Regions from separate parts of the Yersinia kristensenii genome, predicted to be linked through region 3. Evidence: predicted binding sites of a transcription regulator. Region 3 holds the regulator's gene; each other region holds the start of a gene.

Region 1 (4,292 bases), 790 kb from region 3:
ACAAAGAACGCTTGGACTTTTTTGGATGTAATCGGCGATCATATTGACTATAAAAAGACAATTATGTCAATTACTGAAAATGTACAACCCATTGATATCCCTATGCGTGATATCAAACACAAAGAGATTTGCCTAAGTGGTACAAACTCATACTCACTAGAGAGAGAACAATTTGATTATAGTATAGAAAATATAATAGAAATGGCTCCATTAGGGGGGACGCTAATAAGCTCAGGGATACTCTCGGCTAATAACATATTTAAGGAGACAGCTGATAATGGCCATAAAAAACTAATGATCATTCTTTCAGATGGTATGGATAGCTATAACTCGACAATGTTACCAAATAAAGGATTTTTTATCAGCAAAACACTTATAGATGAAGGAATGTGTGAGATGATTATAAAGAATGGTATTCAAATGGCATTTATTGCCATTGCATATTCACCGGAAAATAATGTAAATGCACCTGAATATATTAACTGGAAACAATGCGTTGGTGAAGATAATTACTACGAAGCTCATAATGCTCATGAGCTGGAACTTGAACTACAACAAGCCGTTAGCGTGTCAGCAACAAGTGAGGTCGGACGTAATACTCCCAAACAATAATCTCCAATCACCAATATCAGGCGCGGTAATAACTACCGCGCCTATTATTGATTATTTTGCGCCACCAGCTTCCATGCCGACTAAACCTACCTTGAGATAACCTGACTTACGCAATGCGTCCATCACACTCATCAGAGTCTCATAATCCACCACTTTATCCGCTTGGAAAAATATGGTGGTTTCTTTGTTCGATTGAGTCACTTTATCCAGCGCAGCCGCCAGTGTATCGCGATCAACCTGCTGATCGCCGACATACAGCTGATTATCAGCTTTCACTGTCAGAAAAACCGGTTTCTCTGGCCGCGGCTGTGGCACCGCTGAAGATGCCGGTAAGTCTACTTTAATATCAACCGTCGCCAAGGGTGCCGCCACCATAAAGATAATCAGCAACACCAGCATGACGTCGATGAAAGGTGTCACGTTAATTTCGTGCAATTCACCACTTTCATCGAGGTTATCGTTCATCCGCATGGCCATAAATCACCCCGCACGCAATTGGTGAGGCTGCTTAGGTGACTTTGCTTCAGCGCTGTTGCTCAAATCAAGATCACGGCTCAGCAATAATAATACCTGTGCAGCAACATCCCCTACCTGAGCGCGATAAGAACCAATAAGGCGAGCAAAGATATTATAGATAACCACTGCAGGAATTGCGGCAACTAAGCCAAGTGCTGTTGCCAGCAAGGCTTCTGCAATACCCGGAGCAACAACAGCCAGGTTGGTCGTCTGTGAGTGAGCAATACCAATAAAGCTGTTCATGATGCCCCAAACCGTACCAAACAACCCGACAAACGGAGAAATAGCACCGATTGTCGCCAGGAAGCCATTACCTTTGCCCATTTGGCGACCAATGGCAGCCACGCGGCGCTCCAGACGAAAAGCAGTACGCTCTTTAATGCCATTGTTATCATCTGATTCTGCCGATAGCAGGCGCTCATTCTGCGCCTCACGCAGCAATAGTCCGCTGATGCTCTCTGGAGAGAAAACCTCTGCTCGCTCAGACGCGGTATCAAGATCAGCGACCGCGCCGATAACTTCGTGTTCTTGCCGTAAACGGCGACGTGCGCGGAATAATTCAGTCCCTTTGGAGAATAAAATAGTCCAGGTCACAATTGAGGCCAATACCAAGCCAATCATTACACCTTTAACCACCACATCAGCATGTTGATACATACCCCAAACTGAGAGGTCCATCGCCAGCCCTTGCGGGGCAGGTTGAATCACCGGTGCTGGCATTGTGGGTGCAACAGCTTCTGCATTAGCAGGGGCTGCTACAGATGTAATTTCCGGTGCAGGTAACGGCGTTGATGTTGCTGTCGTCGTTGGTGTCACAACTGATGCAGCGACTGCGCTACTGTTGCCTGGCGCGGCGAATGCATGACCGGTTAAACCTACCACCAGCAATAATGCCATCGCGCCGTTCATCATTCGGCCTTGCACCAATGATTTATCTTTAATCTTTTTGCCAGCTGTTTTCACGCTGCGCCTCCACCCAATATGCATATCAATTTAAGGACGAAATCAGCTGCCGATCATATCAAACAAATTGGGGATTGATAGTAATTATCATTAGTATTTGCGCCTATTTTTTGAGAAAAAATAAGAATTCCCCTGATATCAGGGACTACGCGGCGTGATCGACGGATCAGCGTTCTGAGCTGTACAGATTGGGTGACACTCTTTGTAAAAATAAAAAAGGATTAATTGCAGAGAGTGCTTTTACATAAAATAGGGCCTCCCCTAACGAGCTCCCCTTAATAAATTTCCTATTTCGTCACTTACACAGCATTTTTCCATGACAAATCTGTGGAAAACAGCGAGTCACCCTCTTTAGTTTTTTTCATGGTGAAAGCTGCCCTCTCATCACAATCATCATGCTAACGTAAGGAATAAATACATCCCAATAATGAATGCTGACCATGGAATAATGGGCATGCTGATAAGAAGGCGGCAAAGCGATTATGTCTGTAAATAAACCCACGACAGAAAAATTGGAAACAATCTTAGTTAGCGCTGGCAGAAGTCAGAAATTCACCCAAGGTTCGGTCAATACAGTCATTCAGCGCGCATCTTCTCTGGTTTTTGAATCAGTGAAAGCCAAAAAGCACGCCACCATTAATCGCGGGAATGGTGCGCTATTTTATGGCCGCAGAGGCACGCTAACCCATTTCTCCTTGCAAGAAGCCATGACAGAACTGGAAGGTGGCGCGGGTTGTGTGCTTTATCCTTGCGGTGCCGCCGCTATCAGCAATGCTATTTTGTCATTTGTTTCCACCGGCGATCATGTGTTGATGACTGGATCGGCCTATGAACCGGCACAAAGTTTTTGCGATAAAATCTTATCGCGCATGAATATCACCACCACTTATTTTGATCCTATGATAGGGACCGAAATAGCCTCGTTGATCACACCGCAAACTAAAGTAGTTTTTCTTGAGTCACCCGGCTCTATCACGATGGAAGTGCAAGATATTCCCGCCATTGTCAAATCCATCCGCGCTGTTTCTCCAGAGATAATCATCATCATGGATAATACGTGGGCGGCTGGCGTACTGTTTAAAGCACTGGATTTTGATATCGATATTTCCATCCAATCAGGTACTAAATATATTATTGGCCATTCCGATGCCATGCTGGGGATTGCTGTCGCCAACTCCCGTTGTTGGGAGCAACTGCGCGAAGACTCTTATCTGATGGGGCAAATGGTGGATGCCGATACCGCCTATCTTGCCAGCCGGGGTTTACGCACCCTGAGTGTGCGTTTAAAGCAGCATGAAAAAAACAGTATCGAAATCGCAAACTGGCTGACTCAACGTCCGGAAGTGGCTGTGGTCTATCACCCTGCACTGCCCGGCTGCAAAGGCCATGAATTCTACAAACGAGATTTCACCGGCTGTAATGGTTTGTTCTCTTTTGAGTTAAAAGAAGAGTTAACGCAACAGCAGTTAGAAGCCTATCTCGACCACTTTACTCATTTCAGCATGGCTTTCTCGTGGGGCGGATTTGAGTCCTTGATTCTGGGCTATCAACCTAAGGATATCAGGGCTATCCGTAAGTATGAGGGCGAGGGAATCAAAGGCACCTTATTCCGTTTACACATTGGCCTGGAAAATGTACAAGATTTGCAGGACGATTTAATGGCTGGGTTTGAACGCATTAAAGCTTCACAGTAGTACTTCTGAGCGATAAGGTTTGTTCATGCGCGGTGATAATCTCCGCGCATTAATCCTCTCTTACACAATATAGTGTCAACGGCGTGTGTGTATATCCTTAAAAATTCTGTTATTGAGGATAAGATCAATGTGGATTAGCGCCATTACCGATACACTAGGTAAAACCTTACAACAATATCCTCACACGATAGGCAAACAGGAACAGAAATGGATGTATTACGCGAAATCCTTCATGCCCTATGGCAGCAGGATTTTAGTAAACTTGCCGACCCGAATGTGATTTGGGTTATTTACGGCATACTTTTTACCACCCTCTTTTTAGAAAATGGTTTACTACCCGCCTCTTTCCTCCCCGGTGATAGCTTGTTGCTATTGGCGGGTGCACTTATTGCCAAAGGTGTCATGGCATTCTTGCCCACCATGATCATCCTGACCGCTGCGGCCAGCTTAGGTTGTTGGCTGAGTTACCTACAAGGGTTGTGGTTGGGAGATACCAAAGTGGTAAAA
Region 2 (4,292 bases), 770 kb from region 3:
TCACCATCCACGGGTAACGGGGCATCAGTATCATCCCGCATCAATGTCAGTGCTACCTGTCGCCCATCAGCATGAGAACTGAGATCCAACCACGCCAACTCGGGCATGTCAGCCGCATGACACTGTAAGGGTATGCGCTGCATCGGGCCGTCGTTTCCATCAAAAAAGCGTGCATGAAGCGTATCGGCCTCCGCCAACCCTTGGCTAACAGCGCGGCTAAATAACGCCTGATCCAGCGGCCCCGCCAGTTCAATGTAATGGGCCACGGTAAACATGTTTTTTTGCTGACTTAACTGATCGGCGAACCAAATGCCGGGCTGTGCCGCCACCAAGGGCAGTTCGACAACAGCAACAAGGGAGATTGAATCCTCTGACACGATGGGTATTCCTTTTTTTGGCAACACAGGATTATTGCGGCAAGTGGAGCCGCAATAATCTGATAATTCCTTTAGCCCACGGCCCGCGTTATTGCAGGCCAGCCTCTGCCCGAATCAAACTGGCCGGGCGCATATCGACCCAGTTAGCCTCAAGATATTTCACACAATCGGCCCGGCTTTGCAGGCCATGAACAATCTCCCACCCTGCCGGGATCGCCGTAATTTGGGGCCACAGGCTGTATTGCTGTTGCTCATTGATCAGCACAAAAAAAGGCAGATCTTCATTATCAAACGGGTTGGTGGGTGTTTCTGTTTCATTGTTCATGGCATAAATGTTCATGGCGTAAATATCCTTATTTTGAATCAGAGGAACCTAATAAACAGTGCAATCCATCAATCAAGCCGCCGCGCCAGCACAAGGCGTCGTGGCCCCCTGAATACACTCGATAATGCAGCCGATGCCCGGCCTGTCGCAGTGCTTCACTCATGGCCTCATTGACTTGATAAATCACATCTTCGCGACGGCCCGCTTCCATAAAGATATCTAATGGATGGTCAGCGCCCACACCTTGATAAACCTGTTCTGTCAGCCAGCCCTGCCGCTCGGCAGTCCCGGCAGTCAGTGCTTTGAAATTGTCGACGTCTGGCCACCAAAAGGAACCTGACTGACTCAGCACACAACCAAAACGCTGCGGCCAATGTAATCCGGCATACAGCGAAGCTAACCCGCCAAAACTCTGTCCGGCGACCAGGGTGCGAGAGGCTTTATCAGTGAAAGGTTGCAGCAAGGCCACTTGTGGCAGTAATTCCGTTTGCAGCGCTTGCCAGAAATCCTGATTACAGGGCAATTCCACTGCGCGATGAGGTTGGTCGATGATGTCGATTAAGACATACACACTGGCAGGCAGACGCCCGGCGTCAGTTTCGCTGTCCAGCACGCCAAATATCGATTGTCCATGCGCCCAATATTGACCATCGAGTAAGATAGCCAGCGGCCGCTCAGTCTTATCTTCGGCACCGAGTGTGTGGTAAATCCACACGTTGCGGCTGTTACCGAGCAACGCACTATTCCAGCTAATCCGTTGCAGCCGTTTTGGGTCCGTTGGGAGTTTTTGGCCCGCATCAATGGGCTGCCAGGCCGTCTGGGGCAAAGCATCGGCTAAATGCACCGCCGAAAGTGGTTTCCCGCGATAGCTGTAATGGGGAGCGGTAGGGTTAAACGGATCGTTTTCAGCGAGATCCATCAATGAGAGCCACCAATTGCGCTGCGCTTGACGGCGCTCTTGTGATGTCCCCTCCGGTAAATTCAAACAGTGTTCTTCAACAACAGGAATAAAGCTGTAGCTGCCCCGGAAATCAGATTCCACTTCTGTCTGCCAATACCAAACATTGCTCTGGCCCAAGCGCTGTAGCGTTTCCGGGTTGGGACTGTGGTGATCTGTCACGCCGTTAACATCAATATAGACGCGGCTATAGGCAGTGCCTCCCGCCTTGACTGGCGGCTCTCGCCAGAGAAACGTTAGCTTCACTTTACCCGCAGCGACTGGCTCCACCAGCGGTGTCCCCCACTGCGCAATCTGCTGCCACCATGACTCACTACCAACCAGAGGGTCGGCTAACAAACGCTGGCTATCAAAATGTTCATTTGTCGTGCTCACACTCAATCCTTTTGATTTCATTGCCCAAGTCTCTGTTCACTACACATTAAGGCACCATTCATCAAGCCAATGTATGTCCACAAGCAACCGAGTTAAATATATTTGTAATTATTATATGAATGCAAATAATATTGAGAACCATTAGCATTTGCAATAAGATAGTGCGTATTCTCTCTTGAGTGCCACTTTATTCCCTTAATATGAGTAAGGGCGGTCTGTGGTGTCGAGAAGGAATTGAATGGGCAGAAAGTTTTCTTATCGCCATACCGGATAATAAATAAACCCAATAGATTTCAATAGGTAGGAACGCGGCAAAAGAGATAATCCCGATGAGCTTACGCAAATATGTGATTCGGTTTATTGAGTGCCACCCACTCCCCTGTAATTTGAAAGATGAAAGGTATAAATCCGAATGGACTCCAGCACTTCTATTATTGTGTTTCTAGGTAGGGATAAATCATGTTTGATATTTCAGGCAAGAAGATGCCAGGGAAATTGCCATTCAGGGCAAGCTATGCATCAAAAACCTTATTATTAACCTCTGCACTAACATTAATACCGGTTCTACCGGCTTTCGCGGCGACCACAGCGAAAGAAGCAACAGCGACAAAAGAAGATAAATTAGTGGTGGTTGCCAAAGCAGGTAGCGGGCAACAAGATGATGGCTTCGTCGCTAAAAATAGCTCAACCGGCACCAAGACCGACACCCCGCTGATCCGCACGCCACAATCTGTTTCCGTGATTACCAGCCAGCAAATGCAAGAGCAAGGTGCGACTTCCGTGGCACAAGCATTGCGTTATACCGCTGGTGTTGTGCCGGAATATCGGGGTGGTTCTAACATGAATGACGAAGTTATCATTCGAGGTTTCGGCTACGCACCGCGTTTCCTGGATGGTTTAAGTTATAACTCGCTGGGTGGCGCACGGCGCGGCGGCCAAATTGATCCGTGGCTGCTGGAGCGCGTTGAAGTGGTTCGTGGCCCAGCATCTGTGCTTTACGGCCAAGTCAACCCAGGTGGCCTGATCAATATGGTCAGCAAACGCCCGACAGCCGAAAGTATTCATAAAGTGCAAGTCGGGGCGGGAAATAAGAGTCTGGCAGAAGCCGCCTTTGATTTTGGCGGTGTGTTGGATGATGAGGGTAAAGTTCTCTATCGCCTGAATGGGATTGGCAGAACACAGGATGATGCGGTTAATACCTATAAGCAGGAGCGTTTTGCCATTGCCCCTGCATTGACTTTCATCCCGAATGAAGACACCACTTTTACCTTGCTGACCAGCTATCAGAAAGAACCCAAAGCTGGCTCACGTAACTTCTTACCGGCCATCGGCACGGTGTTTGGCACCCCCTACGGTAAAATACCTTACGATTTCAACGTCAGCGACCCGTCATTTGAGCAGTCTGAACGCGAGCAAACCTCTGTCGGTTATGCCCTCGAGCATTACATCAATGACACCTTTAAATTCCGCCAAAATCTGCGTTACAGCTACAACAAGCAAGATTACAAATATCTGGTCTTTATGGATTTACTGGCTGATAAGCGCACCATGACCCGCCGTCCGCAAATCGAACGGCAGAACACCGGTGAGTTTGCGGTCGACAACCAGTTACAAGCCGACTTCTGGACTGGACAGTTAAATCACACAGTGCTGACCGGGTTAGATTATAAACGCACCCGTATTGATAGCCTGTTCTATATGGGTAAAGTGCTGCCAGCCTACAATTTGGATTGGGTATCCCCCTCTTATGGCCTGAATATCAAGGACAGTGACCTGTCGCTCAATAGCAGTGATTTAACCAAACTCGATCAGGTCGGGGTTTATTTACAAGACCAAATTGAGCTGGATAAGTGGAATTTCTTGTTGTCCGGGCGCTATGACTGGTCGCAGTTAAAAATCATGAACCGTAAAAGTGTCACGCAAGATCAGCAAGACTCCCACGCCTTTACTGGACGGGCTGGCGTGTTGTATGCCTTTGATTCCGGTATCTCGCCCTATGTCAGCTACAGCACCTCATTTGAACCCAACACCGCTAAAGGCGCGCCGGGAACCGGGGCATTGGATCCAAAAACGGCACGTCAGGTTGAGCTAGGGTTGAAATATCAGCCTCCGGGCAGCAGCACCCTGCTGACCACCGCTTTGTATGATTTGCGGCAGAAGAATATCAGCGAATACGACTCAGCACTGGCCTACAGCGTGCCAATTGGTGAAATCCAATCGCAGGGGATAGAAACCCAGTTAAACAGTGAAATTAACG
Region 3 (4,292 bases):
ATTGTGTCAGTTGATTCAGTGATAGCAATGTATAACCCGATACACCGCCCCATAGCAGGCAAAATGCCCCAAGCACCCAAAGTAGTGCGGCTCTGATGGTAATATCTCTTAAAAACTGCATGTTCGTTCCCCTTATATATCGGATAGTTATCGTTAAAACTCTGGTGTTACTTGATGACCGAAAAGCAATAAAGGACGTTCCATACAGCTAACGACAACTCCTTTCCCGGCAAATTTTCATCTGACGGTTTTCCCCCTGGCACCGCAAATTGCAACCTTTCGGTTACATGAAGGTTATCGGCAATGCCGCTATAAGGTTGAGCGGCTCACAAAAATTTTATATCGCATAAACTTGATATCGGCCTGGCGAGATTTTCTGGCATTATATGGCCCTATACATGTGTTATATTATTGGGCAGAAGGCTCAATAATTTGCATAACTTTTTGAATTTAAGGGTATTACGTTATATGGCAACTGTAGGCATTTTCTTTGGCAGCGATACTGGCAATACCGAAAACATTGCCAAGATGATCCAAAAGCAACTGGGCAAAGAGGTTGCTGAGGTTCATGACATTGCCAAAAGCAGCAAAGAAGATTTAGAAGGCTTCGATATTCTGCTGATCGGTATCCCAACCTGGTATTACGGTGAAGCCCAGTGTGATTGGGATGATTTCTTCCCGACGCTGGAAGAGATCGATTTCAACGGCAAACTGGTGGCGTTGTTTGGTTGTGGCGACCAGGAAGATTACGCAGAATATTTCTGTGATGCGATGGGAACCGTGCGCGATATCATCGAACCACGCGGTGCTGCCATTGTCGGTCACTGGCCAACGGCAGGCTACCACTTCGAAGCCTCTAAAGGCTTGGCGGATGATGATCACTTTGTCGGTTTAGCTATTGATGAAGATCGCCAGCCAGAACTGACGAATGAGCGAGTGAGTGCTTGGGTGAAACAGATCAGTGAAGAACTGAATCTCGCTGAAATTACCGGTTAATTTGTCGTGTCGGAAACGCGCGGGTGGTGTTAAACATCAAACCGCGTTTCCGTTACTCTTACGCCTCTCGCGATACTTGTTAAGCCGCCCACAGATCCGCATGTTCATCCGTGAAAAATGAAAATAAACCGCTACAAATTTGTAACGTTACGCCTAGCAGCCATATACTTAAATGATGCAACAATCCCATTCATCAATACATTGCATGATTAATGGGACAAAGTGTGCGATTATATCTTTGTTAACAACCACGGTTTTCATTTGGGGCTAGCAGTTCTATAATGAGACGCAATTGAGAATATTGCGCCACGGATGTCATAGGCTGAACGGCCTTAATTTGAATCGATAGTAATAGGACTGAATCCGCATGACTGACAACAACAAAGCCTTAAAAAATGCAGGCCTTAAAGTAACGCTGCCTCGGCTTAAAATTCTGGAAGTGTTACAAGATCCGGTTAACCATCACGTCAGCGCGGAAGATCTTTATAAAAAGCTGATCGATATCGGTGAAGAAATTGGCTTGGCGACGGTTTACCGCGTACTGAACCAATTTGATGATGCCGGTATTGTGACCCGCCACAATTTCGAAGGCGGTAAATCAGTCTTTGAATTGACACAACAACATCATCACGATCATCTGATTTGCCTGGATTGCGGCAAAGTGATTGAATTTAGCAATGAAGAGATTGAAAAACAGCAGCGTGATATTGCTGAGAAGCATGGCATCAAGCTGACCAATCATAGCCTGTATCTATATGGCCACTGTGCCACTGGCAATTGCCGTGAAGATGAGTCTGCGCACGATCCAAAATAATATGGTTTAATCGCATTGATCATATAAAGATTTTTAGATAATGCTGAAATAAGCAATTCTCAAGATGGCCGCCTTTCCCACAAATCATTTTAGTTGGGAGTCAGGTGGTCATTTTTGTTACTGGTATCCTATATCCCTATCCTCGTGACAAATCCACTTTTTTATTGCTCACTTAGTCGCTATCCGTATGAGTTTGAAGCAAAAAAAACCCCGGACTCGCCGGGGTAAAAACCATCAACTCAATTTCACTTAATGTTGTTTACCTAAAAATCGGGCAAACAGGAGTTAACATCAGACACAACACTTTGACAGCAATAATCAGACTTTAACCGGCTCCGCACGGCTACTACGTTTACCATCCGGACTGGTCGAGCGAATCAACACATCACCGCTGACTTTAGGTTGGGCTTTGACATCATATTTCTGCCATTGCTTGCCGCCATCAGTCGAATACTCAATAATCAGCCCCGGCAAGGAGATGTTAGCTTCTAACTCCCCTGCAACAACACGTGCTCCCGGCACCGGTAAGCGGTAAGCAACACCGGCTTTATCCAGTTTCGCCAATTCACGTTGCCCCATAATATTGGCAAAACGCTGCCAATCTGAGTTCAACGCCTTGGTATCGACCATATGGGTTTCGCCACCTTTGTACTCACGACCTGCTTTGTAATCTTGCTCCCATGGCGCACGATGCCAGGCACGTTCCGCCAATGGTAATACCCGTGGGAAAATCATGTATTCCATCTGTTCGTCAGTCCGGACAGTTTCATTCCATGATTGGCCTGAAATACCGTGCACACCCGGCCAAGGTTTATCACTCTTGGCACTGAAGTGATTACCATCGCGGTCAACCGAGGTTTCAGCATTTTGCGGCATGTTGTCCGGCGCGAAACTGAAGACTTTAGCTTCGTCGTTGAAGCGAGTTGCCCAGTAATAACCGCGCTCACTTGGGTTAACTTCATACGGCATGTCGAAATAGACATAATCTGGGTTGGACGCGACCACTTCATAACCTTTATTGGCCCAATCATTGACTGAGTCGGCCCCGCCCCAATAGAGGGTATCCCAGAAGTTAACGCCCACACGTTTGGTCGCAAAATCCTTCGAATCTTTGGCATCTTTAAGGCCATCTTGCCAGGCTTGCATTTTTTCGATGCCGTGAGCATTTACCAACTTGCTGACTTCAATAGCAAAGTGGCTGGAAAGGTGCTCAACATCCTGAATTTTGCCTTGCTTGACCATGTCCTGACAAACCTGCGATTTGGCCCACGGCTTATCTTCTACACTCTTATCAATAATGCCTTTACCCGGCTCAATCGGGCTGTTTTTGTCCTGGAACCCGGCCCCCAGACGGATATTTTTGGCCTCATCGCCGCCAAAATGCCAAGTATTTAGCGGCATACCGGCTTCTTTATGCATCTGAGCCATTTCGCCGATCACTTTGTCGACAAAACGCTTAGAAGAATCCAGGCAGGGGTTGAGATAACTTTTGCGCTCATACAACTGAACTGAAGTCGTTTGAGAATCATCTGTCGGGTCGACCAGACGGAATTCGTTGGCTTCTTTTTCTTTGCCCTGCTTCATCAAATTGTTGTAGCGGGCCTCCATTGATACCACAGCCGCACGAGCATGGGCTGGCATATCAATTTCAGGAATGACATCAATCTGACGCGCCTTGGCGTATTTCAGAATGTCGATGTAATCAGCGCGGGTAAAATGACCAGAACCCAGATTATTGCTATCCGGGCCAGAACCCAATTGTGGCAATAAACAGGTAGTTTCCGTTAAATCGTGGCAACGCTTGCTACCGACATCCGTCAGTTCTGGCAAGCCAGGAATCTCAATACGCCAGCCTTCATCATCACTGAGGTGGAAATGGAATTTGTTCAGCTTGTAAGCCGCCATTTGATCGAGCAAACGCAGCACGGCATCTTTGGTTTTGAAGTTACGCCCGACATCCAGGAAGACTCCGCGATATTCAAAGCGCGGCGCATCTTTGGCCTCCAATGTTGCAATCTTCTTGCTACCGTCAACCGGCACTAAAGAAAGAATAGATTGCAAACCGTAGAACACCCCTGCCGGATCAAAACCTATGACCTGCGCGCCTTTTTCGCCGATTTTCAGCTCATATGCCCCAGAAACGGCTAAATCACCTTTAAAAGCAGACGGCTGAATTACCGTTTTAATCGGGAAGCCGGCTGAATCAGACTTCAAACCCAGTAATTCAAAACGCTGTTGTGCAGCATCAGCGGCCGGTTTTGGTAAAGCGCTCAGGTCAAGAGCAACGCCTTTACTCAAATCGGCATCTTGTTGGTGAATTTTCACTTCCATCGGCGTCGGGATAATCTGCCCGCGCAGGTTAGCTGCTGCCAATGTTTTCACCGCTTCATTTTTAACAAAGCGGGATTCCGGCGTCATCAGCACGTTATTGTCGTCTTTGGTGCGCTTCCACTGATCGCCCGTAAACTGAGTCAGATATTCA

What was found. Region 3 encodes Fur, which represses iron uptake genes when iron is present. Its sites were predicted from a motif close to ATAATAATGAGAACNACTATCAA; they were not measured.
Positions count from the first base shown of each region.
Region 1: exbB (tol-pal system-associated acyl-CoA thioesterase) is a predicted target of Fur. The motif match lies at 2,166-2,188, and genes of this name have one in related genera.
Region 2: fes (enterochelin esterase) is a predicted target of Fur. The motif match lies at 2,161-2,183, and genes of this name have one in related genera.

Region 1 covers NZ_UHIY01000001.1:1,919,156-1,923,447, reverse strand. Annotated here, with positions in the region: gene DX162_RS08855 (vWA domain-containing protein) at 1-612, shown strand, start outside; gene exbD (TonB system transport protein ExbD) at 664-1,089, opposite strand; gene exbB (tol-pal system-associated acyl-CoA thioesterase) at 1,093-2,091, opposite strand; gene metC (cystathionine beta-lyase) at 2,574-3,785, shown strand; gene DX162_RS08835 (DedA family protein) at 3,993-4,292, shown strand, end outside.
Region 2 covers NZ_UHIY01000001.1:1,942,999-1,947,290, reverse strand. Annotated here, with positions in the region: gene DX162_RS08970 (non-ribosomal peptide synthetase) at 1-377, opposite strand, end outside; gene DX162_RS08965 (MbtH family protein) at 466-717, opposite strand; gene fes (enterochelin esterase) at 731-2,035, opposite strand; gene DX162_RS08955 (TonB-dependent siderophore receptor) at 2,495-4,292, shown strand, end outside.
Region 3 covers NZ_UHIY01000001.1:2,708,537-2,712,828, reverse strand. Annotated here, with positions in the region: gene DX162_RS12365 (methyl-accepting chemotaxis protein) at 1-121, opposite strand, end outside; gene fldA (flavodoxin FldA) at 469-996, shown strand; gene fur (ferric iron uptake transcriptional regulator) at 1,364-1,810, shown strand; gene DX162_RS12350 (beta-N-acetylhexosaminidase) at 2,129-4,292, opposite strand, start outside.